Regions from separate parts of the Paenibacillus sp. FSL k6-2145 genome, predicted to be linked through region 4. Evidence: predicted binding sites of a transcription regulator. Region 4 holds the regulator's gene; each other region holds the start of a gene.
The links. Region 4 encodes Rex, which represses fermentation and respiration genes when NADH is low (regulators of the CRP and FNR family bind a similar motif). Its sites were predicted from a motif close to TTGTGAAATATTTCACAA; they were not measured.
Positions count from the first base shown of each region.

Region 1: the regulator Rex is predicted to act here: its motif matches at 1,365-1,382, upstream of NZ043_RS24390 (cytochrome ubiquinol oxidase subunit I).
Region 2: the regulator Rex is predicted to act here: its motif matches at 2,145-2,162, upstream of NZ043_RS06900 (formate/nitrite transporter family protein).
Region 3: the regulator Rex is predicted to act here: its motif matches at 1,657-1,674, upstream of adhE (bifunctional acetaldehyde-CoA/alcohol dehydrogenase).

Region 1 covers NZ_CP150267.1:5,504,541-5,508,467, forward strand. Annotated here, with positions in the region: gene NZ043_RS24385 (MFS transporter) at 1-1,071, shown strand, start outside; gene NZ043_RS24390 (cytochrome ubiquinol oxidase subunit I) at 1,460-2,824, shown strand; gene NZ043_RS24395 (cytochrome d ubiquinol oxidase subunit II) at 2,824-3,837, shown strand; gene cydD (thiol reductant ABC exporter subunit CydD) at 3,852-3,927, shown strand, end outside.
Region 2 covers NZ_CP150267.1:1,565,344-1,569,270, forward strand. Annotated here, with positions in the region: gene NZ043_RS06895 (molybdopterin oxidoreductase family protein) at 1-745, opposite strand, end outside; gene NZ043_RS06900 (formate/nitrite transporter family protein) at 1,186-2,037, opposite strand; gene NZ043_RS06905 (FAD-dependent oxidoreductase) at 2,413-3,774, opposite strand.
Region 3 covers NZ_CP150267.1:6,790,173-6,794,099, reverse strand. Annotated here, with positions in the region: gene NZ043_RS30095 (hypothetical protein) at 1-520, shown strand, start outside; gene NZ043_RS30090 (Crp/Fnr family transcriptional regulator) at 608-1,324, opposite strand; gene adhE (bifunctional acetaldehyde-CoA/alcohol dehydrogenase) at 1,755-3,927, shown strand, end outside.
Region 4 covers NZ_CP150267.1:6,558,239-6,562,165, reverse strand. Annotated here, with positions in the region: gene dinG (ATP-dependent DNA helicase DinG) at 1-1,515, shown strand, start outside; gene NZ043_RS28955 (redox-sensing transcriptional repressor Rex) at 1,734-2,387, shown strand; gene NZ043_RS28950 (amidohydrolase) at 2,374-3,681, shown strand; gene NZ043_RS28945 (DUF5590 domain-containing protein) at 3,721-3,927, shown strand, end outside.

The DNA of each region.
Region 1 (3,927 bases), 1.1 Mb from region 4:
ACAAGCATGATGGTGGCCGTTGGAATGGCGATTGTCAGAATGAACGTGACTGAAAAACAAGCCTCCGCCTTGTCCACCTTGGCTATATTCCTTTCAGGAGCGGCTGCAGTTGGACCTTTTGTTGGTGGAGTATTGATTCATTGGTGGGACTGGCAGAGCATATTCTTCGTTAATATTCCGTTTGTCATGGCAAGCTTTTGGTTCGCCTGGAAAACAATCCCGAAGGACGAGCAATCTCCGTCTATCTCTGGTCACATGTCCATTCGGCAATGGCTTGCGTTAATTGACGCACCAGGTATCCTGATGTTTACGGTAGCTTTGGTGACTCTGCTCATCGGTTTACTTTCAGTAAGTTCCACAGGAGATATTTCAACATGGCATCTGCTGACAGGGGGGATCGGGTTAATCGTACTCGTCATGTTCATCCGACATGAATTAAAAGCAGGCACGCCTTTTATCCCTCTGCGCACGTTTGCCTCATATCCCGAGATGACTTGGGTGAATGTGCAATACATGCTGGTGAACATCCTGTTTTACGCACTTTTTTTTGGAGTTCCTACGTTTTTGAAGCAGGTACGTCATCTCAATGAAGTTCATACAGGAATGAGCATGCTAGCTTTGGGGTTATGTTCAGTCATTATTGCACCGATCGCAGGGCGCTGGATTGACAGATCAGGATCACGGCCAGCTCTAATCGTATCCGCTTCTTTAATGACATTTGGCTCTATATTGATCGTTATTATGAACGAAACTTCTCCAATCTTCATTGTCATTGTTGCCTTAGCTTTATTTGGAATAAGTAACGGCCTAAACGCGGTCGGCATGCAAGCAGCTCTGTTCAAAAGCACACCCAAAGAAATGATCGGAGTCGCATCGGGTATTTTTAATACATCACGCTACCTGGGAACCATCTTATCGTCGTTATTAATTGGGATTGTCATGGGGGATACATTCAATGTGACAGGATTTCAGATGCTTGGAATCATCCTTACGATATTAGCTGCATCACTGATCATCATGAGCGTACATCGCGAAGCAGGTGCGGAGAGTCCGGAGCAAGTAAGCAAGTAAAATAGCGAATCTGCCGTGCAATAGCACGTTTACACCCAATGAATCAATAGCTCCATTGGGTGTATTTTTTGTTTTTCACCAAGTTGTCAGAAAGAGTTGATCCTTTCTTGAACGTTTAGGGTAGAAGACGTGTCTTTGATTGAATTAGGTAAAAATAAAGATATAATAATTTTGATTAATAGGCTTGGTTAGTACTTTAAGTGCATCAATATCAGATTTTAATAGGCATCCAATGCTGGAGCCAACAGGAGTAAACGCAATAAAGGTGTGGCAAGATATCGTCATACCTAACTTTGTGAAATTTTTCGCAACTCTGCATTGAGCTTGGCCGAAGCTGATATTGAATGTTAAAAAAATGAACAGAGTTTGAAAGGAGGCAACACAAAGAATGGCTATTGATACGGTGTTATGGAGCAGGCTAGTGACTGGTTTGACGCTGGGATTCCACGTGATTTTTGCAACGCTGGGTGTCGGTGTACCTTTGATGATTGCTATTGCAGAGTTCATCGGCATTCGGAAGAAGGATCACCATTACATACTTATGGCAAAGAGGTGGTCACGAGGGTTTGTCATTTCTGTCGCGGTAGGTGTCGTGACAGGCACAGCGATATCACTGCAGTTGGCCTTGGTATGGCCGAATTTTATGAAGCTGGCTGGGAATGTCATTGCACTGCCACTATTTATGGAAGTGTTCGCATTCTTTTTTGAAGCGATATTCCTGGGCATTTATCTGTACACGTGGGATCGGTTCAAAAATCCGTATATCCACTGGTTGCTGACTATTCCGATTGTCGCCGGGGCAGGCATGTCTGCTGTTTTTATTACAACAGTGAACGGATTCATGAACCAGCCTGAAGGTTTTGTCATGGAAGCAGGTCAATTCATGGCAGTGAACCCCGTGCAAGCGATGTTGAATACGGCGACGTTCTCCAAAGTATTCCATGTATTAAGCTCGGCTTATCTGACAGGAGCTGCTCTGTTAGCCGGAATAGCAGCCTTTGCGATGCTGAGAAAAGGAGTGTCGGCCTACCACAAAAAAGGCTTGAATCTCATGATGGCCGTTGTGCTGGTATTCAGTTTATTAAATTCTTTAGCTGGAGATGTGTCTGCCAAGTTTTTGGCTGAGCATCAGCCGGAGAAGCTCGCAGCTGCCGAGTGGCATTTCGAGACGGAAAGCGGAGCGGATTTGATTTTTTTGGGATGGCTGAATGCAGAACATGAAATTATAGGCGCTCTTCATTTGCCGAAACTGCTCAGTTTCCTTGCCTTTGGAGACTTTAACGCCGAGGTTACCGGGCTGAATGAATTTCCACCAGATGAACACCCGCCCTTACTTGTGCATTATTTGTTTGATCTAATGGCTGGAATTGGATTTGCTCTACTTGCTATATCAAGTCTGTACTTCCTGTTTGTGTTTTGGAAGAAACGTAATCAGTTTAACAAGTGGATGCTTCGTATGGTTGCACTTAGTGCACCGCTTGCTTTTCTGGCTGTTGAAATGGGCTGGTTCTATGCAGAGATCGGGCGGCAGCCATGGATCATCCGAGGTTATATGCGAGTGGAAGAGGCTGCTACTTCTTCACCGAGTGTAAGAATTTTATTTTTCGTCTTCTTGCTTCTATACATCGTGCTCGGCGTCATCTGTGTTCTCGTATTGAGACGTCTGTTCAATAATAATCCTGCGGAGCTTGAGATGGAGAAATGGTTGGAACAGAAGCATGATCAATCAGCCAAGAAAGGGGATCAGGCCTGATGAGTTATGAATTGATTGGTATATCCGTACTCTGGCTGTTCTTGTACGGCTATCTTATTGTAGCTTCTATTGATTTTGGAGCAGGTTTCTTCGCCTTTTATGCACGCCTGACAAAGCAGGATCACCTGATTAATCGTCTGATCTCCCGTTATCTATCACCGGTCTGGGAGATCACCAATGTATTTTTTGTCTTTTTCTATATTGGCATCGTTGGATTCTTTCCGGATACTGCTTACTATTATGGCTCCGCGCTGCTTGTTCCGGGAAGTATTGCCGTCATTTTACTTGCTATTCGTGGGTCGTTCTATGCTTTCGAGAATTATGGTTCCAAAAATAACGTCGTATATCTGTTTTTATACGGGGCTACCGGGTTGCTTATTCCAGCGTCATTGTCAGTGGCACTGACCCTCTCAGAAGGTGGCTTTATTTTGAAGCAAGGGGATACCGTTTCCCTGGATTACTGGGCGCTGTTTACGAATCCATTATCGTGGAGCATCGTTGGTCTAGCCATCGTGTCCGTATTGTTCATTAGCGGATCATTTCTCACATTTTACGCTTCTCGCGCAGAGGACCATTCGGCATTGAAGCTGATGCGGAACTATGCTTTGTTCTGGAGCACACCGACCATTATTCTCGCGCTGACTGCATTTATATATTTGGGTCAACACAATGAGCGTCATTTTCAAAATATGATGGATTTATGGTGGCTGCTGGCGCTTTCCGTTGCGTTTTTCATGATTGCCATGTGGCTGTTATATAACGGACGGCGTTACGGTTTAGCTTTTATATGCATCATGCTGCAATTTTTCACAGCCTTTTTCGCTTACGGGATTGGGCAATATCCTTACATTCTGGATCCATTCATCACCATTCAGAGCAGCGCCACATCACCTGCAATGGGCTTTGCACTCGTCGTTGTGTTTATCGGTGGTCTGTGCCTGTTAATTCCTTCTCTGATTCTGGTCTTCAAATTGTTTCTGTTTGATGCGGATTATGTGAAAGGGAAAAAATAAAGGAGGAGCGTTCAATGAAGAGGAGAGCCAAATTCAATCTGATCTCGCAGCAAATGTCTTTACAACGAAAAAACAGGCTTCTCCTTGCGA
Region 2 (3,927 bases), 2.1 Mb from region 4:
TTTGCATAAACGCTTCATCCGTCAGTCCCCGTTCGAACAGCACATGCATCAATCCCAGCGCCAGTGCGCTGTCCGTGCCCGGATACAGCGGGATAAACCAGTCGCCCCATTGGGCAGTACGATTGCGATGAACGTCGATTACGACGATCTTGGCGCCTTTCTTACGGGCTTTCTCCGCCAAAACGACCTGATGCATATTCGTACTGACGATATTACCGCCCCATACCAGGATGAGATCCGCATGCTCCGTATCTTCCGGCACCGTACCCCGGTTGGCGCCCATCGTATATTTCCAGCCAGTATTTCCAGCGGCATTACAGATTGTCTGCTCCAGCACACTCGCACCTAGCGCATTGAAGAAACGTCGATCCATGCCGTCTACACCAAGAATGCCCATGTTACCGTAAAAGCTGTAAGGCAGGATGCTCTCCGGGCCGTAGGTTTCGGACAATGCAGTGAATTTGGTCGTAATCTCGTGAATCGCTTCATCCCAACTGATTCGTTCGAACTTGCCTTCACCTTTGGCTCCTACACGTTTCATCGGATATTGTAGACGCTCGGGGTGATACACCCGCTCAGTCATATTTCTGACTTTATTACAAATGGCTCCCTTGGTTATCGGATGATCCGGATTGCCTGCAACCTTCACAATTTTGCCATTCTCTTTATGTAATAACAGACCACAAGTGTCCGGACAGTCGAGCGGACACACCGCCGCAAATATACCATTCTCCTGATCGATCATCGTAAGGCTCCCCTCTTTAAAAGCTATCCCTATATCATATCTTCTTCGAGGTTATCGCGTAAAGAGAACAGTATGTTTTTGCTTCATATTCGCCGCTATAGCGGCTTCAAAATATTTTCAAAAAAATGTTTTGCCATTTGATTCAACTTCAGAATTCAGGGGTAAATTAAAAACAAGGCATTAGGCTAGTGTTTCCCCACTTCCTCCTCATGCCATATCATGGACCACTCCCGAAATTCGCCATGAACAGGTTTCGTTCCCCCGAACCTTGTCATGGCGAATTTATTTTGCGTTAAAATCCACAAGGACCCCATACCAAAAAACGATCCCTACCTGCTCCATCACAGCATATTCGCCATGAACCGAGCAAGACCAGAATCGTCTTCTCTTCTACATGAATGTTCCATTACCCATGTATACATACGTGTATATATGCCCCGCTACGCCTGCTTGCTCCACATCGCTCTGGCCTCCGTCTCCACAGCTTCGTTCGACGTGGCTACCTCCGGTTTCACTTTCGGCTCAGCTTGGCGCAGGTACACCACCCAATAGGCTGCAGCTACAAACAGAGCACCACCAGTCAGATTCCCGAGCCATACCGGAATGAAATTCATCACATATTGGCCCCACGAATAATGTCCTTCGAAGATTGCCGCCGGGATGAGGAACATATTGGCCACAACGTGCTGAAATCCAATGGCCACAAATGCCATCGTTGGAAACCAAATGCCCAGTACCTTGCCACTCATCGTATCCGATGCATAAGATAACCACACCGCCAGCGCGACCAGCCAGTTACAGCCGATGCCTGAGATAAAAGCCTGCAGGAATCCGTCATGCAGCTTGTGTCCAGCCATATCCACCACTTTGACCAGATATACACCCTCTCCGGTCAGACCAAGCACATGTCCAAACGCGTATGCGACAAACAAAGCTCCAACAAAGTTACCCATCGTTACTAAGGTTAGATTTTTCAACATATTACCTACGGATAACTTTCGAGCAATCGTCGCGAGTGGAACTGCCATCATATTTCCCGTTAGCAACTCGCCACCACCGATGAGTACCAAGATTAGTCCCACCGGGAACACTGCTGCACCAATCAGATTAACCAGACTTCCCCACTCAGCAGGAGCAGATGCAATTACCCGAATATCCAGTAGAAAACCCAGCGCAATAAAAGCCCCTGCCAGAAAACTAAGCACCAGTACAGAAGACACCGGATATTGAGCCTTCTTCATACCTGTTTGCGCCGTATATTGTGCAACCTCAAGAGGTGTTTTTGCTGCCATATCATTCATCCTCTCCTTCATTGTTCATCGTTTGGGAAAACGACCTAATTTCATTGTTTATGTGTTGAATGCCATATCTCAATTGTATATTGGTACAACGTGAAACTTTGTGTAAATTATCACAATGTTGTTCAAAAATATGCTTTAAGAGCGTCTTTAAATAGTTAAGTCAGCAAAAGTATAGTAAAGCCTTTTATAGCTAAAAAACCAAAAAAAAGACTGACGATATACTCGCCAGTCTTCTTTTTCCTTTATAATCGTCCGCCTTGTTTCGTAATCCTGGCAGTTATTGTACACCTCATATTTACGGATAAGCATGACTTATCTTTGTATGGCGTTTATCATGCTCGCTGTTCAACCATCTATTCTGCTTGCTTACACCATTGCTGGTGCTTTTACTTCTACCGGTGGCAGTGCTTGCAGACCAGCCGTGTTCAGGAAGTTCCATGGTTTGTTGTAATGTGGCTGGAAGAAGAAGTCGATGAAGGCCAGCTCATCTACGGTCATGTTGTTTTGGATGCAGACCGAGATCGTATTAATCGATTGGGTCAGATCAACCTGAGACATCACCTGTGCTCCAACGATCCGACGAGTAGCCTGCTCATATACCACTTTGAGCAACAGTTTCTCAGCCGTTGGCATAAACTCCGGACGATAGCTGTCTTCCAGTACGACAGATTCAACAATCAGACCTTCGTCAGCAGCAGACATTTCCGTCATTCCTGTACCTGCGATATTTTGCTCATAAATTTTGATACCGGATGTTCCTTGTGTGCCCATGTATGGTGTCGTAGGACGAACCAGGTTGCGGGCTACGAGTGTACCCATCCGTACGGCGTTGGTTGCCAGCGGAATGTAAGATGCTTTACCTGTTGGGTTGTAATGAATAGCACAGCTGTCACCTGCAGCGAAGACGTCTTTTTGACTCGTTTGCATATATTTATCCACGACGATTGCGCCGTTTGGCAGCATATCCACTTGGCCTTTAAGCAACTCTGTATTTGGACGGAAACCAATGCACAGAATAACCAGATCGGTTTCAAACTCTCCTTTGGACGTGATCACTTTAGTCACTTTGCCATTTTCACCAGTAAACTTCTGTACCGTTTGACCGAGAGCCAGCTTGATGCCACGCCCAGTCAACGTATCTTCGATCGCATCCGTGAATTCAGGGTCCAGGTATTTGTTCAAAATCCGGTCCACACTGTCGATCAGGGTAACTTCCTTACCGTTCATTTGGAAAGCTTCCACCAGCTCTACGCCGATATATCCTGCACCTACAACAGTAACACGTTTGGCATCTTTGGCTTTTTCAATAATCGTGTTGGAATGATTGTAGTTTTTGCAAAGTAAAATGTTATCCATCTCGATGCCTTCAAGCTTCGGAACGACAGGCCATGACCCCGTTGTCACGATCAGTTTGTCAAACGTATCTTCAAATTCTTCCCCAGTTTTCAGGTTTTTAGCCTGAAGGGTATGGCCCTTGGCATCTACTGCTGTTACTTCATGAAGCATCTTGGTCTCAACACCAAGCTCTGCCAATTGATTAGGCGAAGAATAGAACAAACCGTCAGGGTCTTTCACAACCCCACCTACGTAGAGCGCAATGCCACAAGATAGGAAGGAGATATTGTCATTGCGCTCATACACCGTGATGGTAGCATCCGGGTACAATTTGGCGGTATTTACGATGGCTGCGGTTCCTGCGTGTGTACATCCGATAACTGCGATTTTCATTAAAAGTTCCTCCTCGAAATATATAAATGAGTTTGAATATAACGTTATTTTGGTTGTGAAATATTTCACTTCTTATTCGAAACTGTGTATGTGATTTATTTCACTTTATACACTCATTATAATGTGATCTTTTTCACATTGCAATAGGTTGTG
Region 3 (3,927 bases), 230 kb from region 4:
GGGATTGACACTCAAAAAAGCATTACTCAATAGCGGACTGGTTGATTTTACGGCAGATGGCAAACGGATTCAATCCGTCGGTGAAGTTTCTCTGGATTCTTCGCTTAGCTGGGCTGTCAAATTAAATGGCAAGGATATTGAGCAGGAAGATTGGGACATGGAACTTCATGCCAAAGATGAAGTGATCATTTACGTGAAAGCCGCTGACAGTGGGGGAGATGGCGTTGCATATCAGACAACGTTACTCAAGGTTAGCGGTGGAAACATTATGCCAACCCTTAATCGTCAATATGCCGGCGTCTACGTTCAAGAGTGCACAGTTCGTGATGTGTTGAAGTCCAGCGGCATTGTAAGAATGTCGGAGAATAACAAATTTGTCGTTTCGGTCGAGAATGTCACACCTCGTATGAATGAGCGGTGGGTCATTATGGTGAATGACAAAGAATTAATGGAAAATGGTCTGGACATGAAATTGAATCCACGTGATGCGGTAAAGCTTGAATTGACCAATGCATCCTAAGTATACCAAGAAGCCCAATCTCTTTTTAGAGAACTGGGCTTTTTTCATTATAATATATAAGCAATATCCGATTAACATATTCAAATATTAAATACGACAGATCTCGTTCGGGCAAAGTTCACAGTGACAGATCCCTTGCAGCATCTTCAGATCTTTGATAACAATCATGCCATTGTCATATTCAATCGCATCTTTCTTACGCAGATCGCTTAACATGCGGTTTACACTTTCACGTGTGGCTCCAATCATATTGGACAGGTCCGTGTGGGTGATTTTTTTGTGAATAATGACATGCTCCCCATGAGGCTCACCATACGAATTCGACAACCGAATGAGGGTGGAGCAGAGTGCACCCGGTTTGCCATATAACATGAGATCCCGGAATTTGGTCTGTGTCAACCGGTGGTGGATGCCCATCCATTTCATAAAGTCGATCGCAAAGTCACAATGCTGGCAGATTAACATCTCCAAGTCTTTATGCTCCAGTACACCAATCTCACTATCCTCCAGCACTTCCGCTGAGAAGCTGTGTTTAGAGCCAAAGAAGGGATCAGCCTGGCCAATCATATCACCGGATTGATACATGTACATGATCAGTTCCTTGCCTTCATCCGTGGATTTGGTGATCTGGGCACGACCCCGTTTCATATAATAAAGTTTGTCAGAGATGTCGCCTTCCCAGTACAGATGTGTACCTTCCGGATAAGTTCTATCTTTCATGGTAACCAGCAGATGGTTGAAATTTGCTTCCGAGAAACAGTTGGTATTACCGCGCTTTTCCAGTACAGTTGTTAGTTCTCTCATAAGTCTATCTCCCCTTTATGTCCATCGGACGACCTTCTGTAGTAAGCAGTAGCCTCCGAGGTTCGCCGCAAACCGTTGCCGTCCTGATCAGGGTCATCTCGGCCGGGAGGAAGGACGGTACAAATTGCGGTGGTTCAATTTTTAAGTTCAGTATATACCTAATCTTACCGTTTGAGGGGGAAGTAAAGGGGGCAAAAATGACGAAATTTCAAACATTGTGATAAAATTCACTTTTAATGGAGAGGATGAATTTTACAGCCCTATATTTTAAATAGGAAGTGAAAATGGTCGTATGAAGGACACTACAAAACTTAAATTAAATTTGTTATACTTTGTGAAAAAAATCACATAATTAAGTTTATTGTCATGTTACGATGTGAATGTAAACGAGAGAGACAAACTAATACGAACCTTTAGGAGGATGAGGGAGATGGCTGTAAAGAACGAAGTCGCCCCAGCAAAAGAACCGACAGCAGGTCAGTATATTCAAACGTTAATCGACAAAGCGAATAAAGCACACGCCGCATTCATGAAGATGGACCAGAAGCAGATTGACCGGATTGTGCAAGCGATGGCGCTTGCGGGTCTGGATAAACACATGATGCTCGCCAAGATGGCCGTAGAAGAAACAGGCCGCGGAGTATATGAGGATAAAATCACCAAAAATATATTTGCAACTGAATATGTATACCACAGCATCAAGTATGACAAAACCGTAGGTGTGATTGAAGATAACGAGTATGAGAGCTTCCAGAAAATTGCGGAGCCGGTCGGTATTATTATGGGGATTACCCCGGTTACGAATCCAACATCAACAACGATGTTTAAAGCACTGATCTCCATCAAGACGCGTAACCCAATCATCTTTGGTTTCCACCCATCTGCACAGAATTGTAGCCGGGAAGCTGCTAAAATCCTGTTGGAAGCGGCTGTGAAACATGGTGCACCAGCGGATTGTATTCAGTGGATTGATGATCCTTCTATGGATCGTACAAACGAACTGATGAATCACAATGATGTGGCTCTCATTCTGGCAACAGGCGGATCAGGAATGGTACGTGCAGCGTATAGCTGTGGTAAACCTGCACTGGGCGTAGGACCGGGTAACGTTCCTTGCTTTATCGAGAAAAGTGCTGATATCAATCAGGCAGTGACGGATTTGATCCTGTCCAAATCTTTCGATAACGGCATGATCTGTGCTTCCGAACAAGCGGTCATCATTGAAGAACCGATCTTCGATCAAGTGAAGAAAAAAATGATAGCCAATGGCTGTTACTTTGTTAACAAAGATGAAGCAGCAAAATTGACAGCAGGTGCGATTAATGCCGAGAAATGTGCTGTGAACCCGGCGATTGTTGGTCAATCTGCGGTAAGCATTGCGAAATTGTGCGGTATTGAAGTTCCAGCAGGCACCAAAATTCTCGTGGCCGAGATTGAAGGGGTAGGTACCAAATTCCCATTGTCGGCTGAGAAATTAAGTCCGGTACTGGCTTGTTACAAAGTTAAAACGGCAGCAGAGGGTATTGAGCGTGCAGCAGAAGTGGTTGCTTTTGGCGGCATGGGTCACTCCTCGGTTATCCACTCCACAAATGAAGAAGTGATCGGCAAATTTGCAGATCGTCTGCAAACCGGACGGATTATTGTGAACTCGCCATCCACACACGGTGCCATCGGGGATATCTACAACACAAACATGCCGTCATTGACACTGGGATGCGGATCATACGGACGTAACTCGACTTCTTCAAACGTAACCGCTGTGAACTTAATCAATGTGAAAAGGGTGGCTCGCCGTACCGTGAATATGCAATGGTTCAAAGTGCCAAACAAAGTCTACTTCGAAAAAGGGGCAACGCAGTATCTTGCCAAAATGCCTGATATCACACGTGTGGCGATTATTACGGATGCCATGATGGTGAAACTTGGATATGTTGAAAAGGTAGAACACTATCTGCGTCAACGCCAAATGCCAGTAGCGATCGAAGTATTCTCCGATGTTGAGCCAGATCCATCGACAACAACGGTAGACCGCGGAACCGAAATGATGCGCCGCTTCCAACCGGACTGCATTATCGCACTCGGCGGTGGATCACCGATGGATGCTGCCAAAGCTATGTGGTTGTTCTATGAATATCCGGACACGGACTTCAACGATCTGAAACAAAAATTCATGGATATCCGCAAACGGATCTACAAATATCCACGTCTCGGCGTAAAAGCGAAATTTGTAGCGATCCCAACAACATCCGGTACAGGTTCTGAAGTGACATCGTTCGCGGTTATCACAGACAAAAATCAAGGTAACACCAAATATCCATTGGCCGACTATGAGCTGACACCAGACGTAGCCATTGTTGATCCAGAATTCGTATACTCCCTGCCTAGAACAGCTGTTGCAGATACAGGTATGGACGTACTGACTCATGCGATTGAAGCATATGTGTCTGTTATGGCAAATGACTACACAGATGGACTTGCGATCAAAGCAATCCAACTGGTATTCCAATACCTGGAGCAATCGGCACTGCAAGGCGACAAACTGGCACGTGAGAAAATGCATAATGCTTCCACAATTGCTGGTATGGCGTTTGCCAACGCATTCC
Region 4 (3,927 bases):
TTTACGGATGTGAAAGCCGCGCATCAGCTGCTGCCAGCCTATGAGAGTCTTGTGATCGATGAGGCACATCATCTGGAGGATGTCGCTGGTAAACATCTTGGAATGCATATGAAATATTTCACCTTGGTTCATACACTGACCCGCCTGTTTAAAGACAGTCGTAATGGTCAGCTGCCTATGCTTCGTTCCCAGTTATCCGGGCATGAAAATTCGGTTCAATGGGGCTCCATGGTGGATCAGATGTTCCCGCTGGCTGTTGAGGTCAAGGAACTGTGGGATCGTATGAGCGATGCCTTGTTCGGTTTGTTGCCTGAACGAAGTGATGCTTCACCGGGAGAGACGGGGCAATTTTCACTGCGTCTGAAAGCTTCTCAGAAACCTGCAAAATGGCAGGAGTTGCAGGATCTGGAGAACCAGATCTATGTGACTCTGGGCGATTTGGTTCGCAAAGGGGACAAATTGCTGCTTGAGGTGAAAGAGGATCAGGATGATTATCAATCGGATAGTCTGATCACGGACATTACAGGATTGCTGAAAGATCTGACCACATTGAAGGAGAATCTACGTTTCTTCATGCGTATGGATGATGCCAAAACGGTGTACTGGATGGAAGCCAGCGGTCAGTTCCGAAGTAAATCTCTTCAGCTGTATGCTGTACCTGTAGATGTCAGTGCACAACTTAAGGATTTATTTTTTGATAAAAAGAAAAGTGTTGTACTTACATCGGCTACGCTTTCGGTAGATAAGTCATTCCAGTTCATGATTGAACAACTTGGCTTGCAGGAAGCTTCCGAGAATAATCGGTTGTTAACTTCGATGCTGCCATCACCTTTCAACTATCGCGATCAGGCACTTCTGGTGATTCCGCGTGATTTCCCGAGTGTGAAGGGCAGTGTGGGTGATGCGCACTTTGTTAATATGCTGGTGCGATCACTCGCAGAGACGGCAATTGCCACGCGTGGACGCATGATGGTTCTGTTTACTTCATACAAGATGTTGCGACAGGTCTATGATCCGCTGAAGGAAGCACTGTCTGGTAACGACATCTCGTTGCTTGGGCAAGGCGTTGACAGTGGAAGCCGCTCCAAGCTGACTCGCAGGTTCCAAGATGCCAAAGCTACGGTACTTCTGGGTACAAGCAGCTTCTGGGAGGGTGTAGATATCCCGGGAGAGGCGCTAACCTGTCTCGCTATTGTGCGACTGCCTTTCCAGCCACCGAATCATCCGTTGGTGGAAGCCAAGAGTGAGCTGCTTCAGGAACAGAAGAAAAATCCGTTCATGAAACTGTCCGTGCCGCAAGCGGTCATTCGTTTCAAGCAGGGATTTGGCCGGTTGGTGCGTACAGCGAAGGACAGAGGAATTGTTATTGTTTATGATACACGGGTGATTGAAGCGTACTATGGTAAATTCTTTTTATATTCTTTACCTGGTCCCAAAATGGAACACATGCTCACGGAGCAGATGGTTCCACGAATTACCGAGTGGTTGGAAAAACCTGCTAATGAACAAAAATAATGGTTGTTTTGTTCGTTATATTATTGCATGACACTATCGTTTGGCGTTAAACTTTATTAGATATTTCCGTATCCGATTAAAGCAGTTGCACGTAAGAACTTATAACCTAAATTACAAGGAGCATTCTGTATAAAATGTCACGTTTATCTTTGAGTTTATACAGGATGCTCATCTTTTCATCTATTATTTTATCGTGGCCTTGGTAAGGGGGAGCAAGAATGAAATCGGATAAAATTTCGGAAGCGGTGGTACGCCGTCTGCCTGTATACTTGCGTTATTTGAACGAGTTGCATCAGCGTGAGGTGGCTACTGTTTCTTCTCAAGAGCTTGGACAGAGGCTGGATCTGAATCCGGCCCAAATTCGTAAAGACCTGGCTTACTTCGGTGATTTTGGTCGTAAAGGGATCGGGTATGATGTATCTTATTTGATTGAGAAAATTCGTCACATTCTCAAAATCGATCAGCAAATTAATGTAGCTCTGGTAGGCGCGGGTAATCTCGGTCAAGCCTTGTCCAACTACAACGCATATCTGAAAGACAACATGAAGATTGTTGCTGTATTTGATGCATATGGACCGAAAATTGGTAGCCAAATCAACAGTTTGACGGTAAAACCAATGAATGAATTGACGGAAGCGGTTAAAACGGAAAACATCCGCATCGGTATTATCACGGTTCCGGATACGGAAGCCCAAAATGTTGCGGATCAGCTTATTGAATCAGGAATTGAAGCGATCCTTAATTTTGCACCAACAATTCTAAAAACACCGCCGCATATCCGCATTCACCATGCTGACTTTACAACGGATCTGCTTAGTTTGGCCTATTACTTGGAGACTGGAAAGGACGACGAGGAAGATGACAACAAATAGATGGGTAATTCACAACGGCAAATTTGCCGTTAATGAAGGCGGCACAACATGGAACGTGGTTCAAGGATACATGGTTGTCGAGGATGACAAGATTGTGCATATTGGTGAGACATTGCCGGATGGAGACAAAAATTGTACCAAAGTGGATGGAAAAGGACTGTTCTTCCTGCCGGGTCTGATCAATACGCATGGTCATGCAGCAATGTCGTTGCTCAGAGGGCACGGAGACGATCTTGCGTTGCAAGTATGGTTGCAGGAAAAAATGTGGCCGATGGAAGCAAAAATGACTTCAGAAGATGTATATTGGGGAACTTCCCTGTCGGTGCTTGAAATGTTGAAAGGCGGAACTACAGCTTTCCTGGACATGTACGATCACATGGATCAAGTTGCCAAAGTTGTGGAGCAATCAGGCGTTAGAGCAGCACTGGCACGTGGTGTAATCGGGCTGTGCTCGGAAGAAGAGCAACTGCGGAAGCTGGAGGAGTCGGCAGCGTTTGCACGTGAGTGGAATGGACAGGCAGATGGTCGCATTACAACCGTAATCTCGCCACATGCACCATATACATGCCCTCCTGACTACATAGAGAAGCTTGTGCAGGTTGCGAACGACCTGAACCTTCCTCTCCATACACATATGTCTGAAACGCTTCGTGAAGTGGAGCAGAACGTGGCTGATTATGGACTGCGTCCTGTGGCACATCTGGAGAAACTGGGCTTTTTCTCCCGTCCATCCCTGGTTGCACATGCGGTGCATCTGAATGACGAAGAGATTGAAATTTTGGCCCGTCATGATGTGGCTGTATCCCATAACCCGGGAAGTAACCTGAAACTCGCTTCAGGTGTTGCGCGGGTTCCTGCGTTACTGAAAGCAGGAGTTACCGTGTCACTCGGAACAGACGGACCGGCAAGCAACAACAACCTGGATATGTTCGAGGAAATGAGACTGGCTGCATTGATCCACAAAGGTGTATCTGGTGACCCGACGGCAGTGCCAGCAGGCGAAGCGTTACTCCTCGGAACGTCATACGGTGCCAAATCCATCTTCTTGAACAATACCGGAGCACTCCAGGTTGGCATGAAGGCTGATTTTATCGCTTTGGACATTGAACAGGCACATTTCTATCCACATACAGACCTGATCTCGCATACCATCTACTCGGCTTCTGCCAAAGATGTAGAGCACGTATGGGTGGATGGAAAACAAGTGGTGAAACACGGCGAATGTCTGACGCTGGATGAAGAGCGCATTTTGCGTGAGTCTCAATTGGCATTTGATGGTCTGCTTGCTCGTTAATTGCAGGACAGAGCATCATAGGGAAAGGAAGTTCGGCTTTTGAAGAAAAAAAAGAAGTGGATATGGATTTCGCTGCTTGCACTGGTTCTGATTCTGTTTGGACTTCAGCGTTATTACGTCTATGTCACACAGGACCAACGTAAGGAAGAAGCGCTCGCCATACAAGCAGCACAGAAGCAACTGGGCATTACATCCTATGATGAATTGCGCAAGTACATCTGGGGAGACAAAGAAGGCTCTGACAAC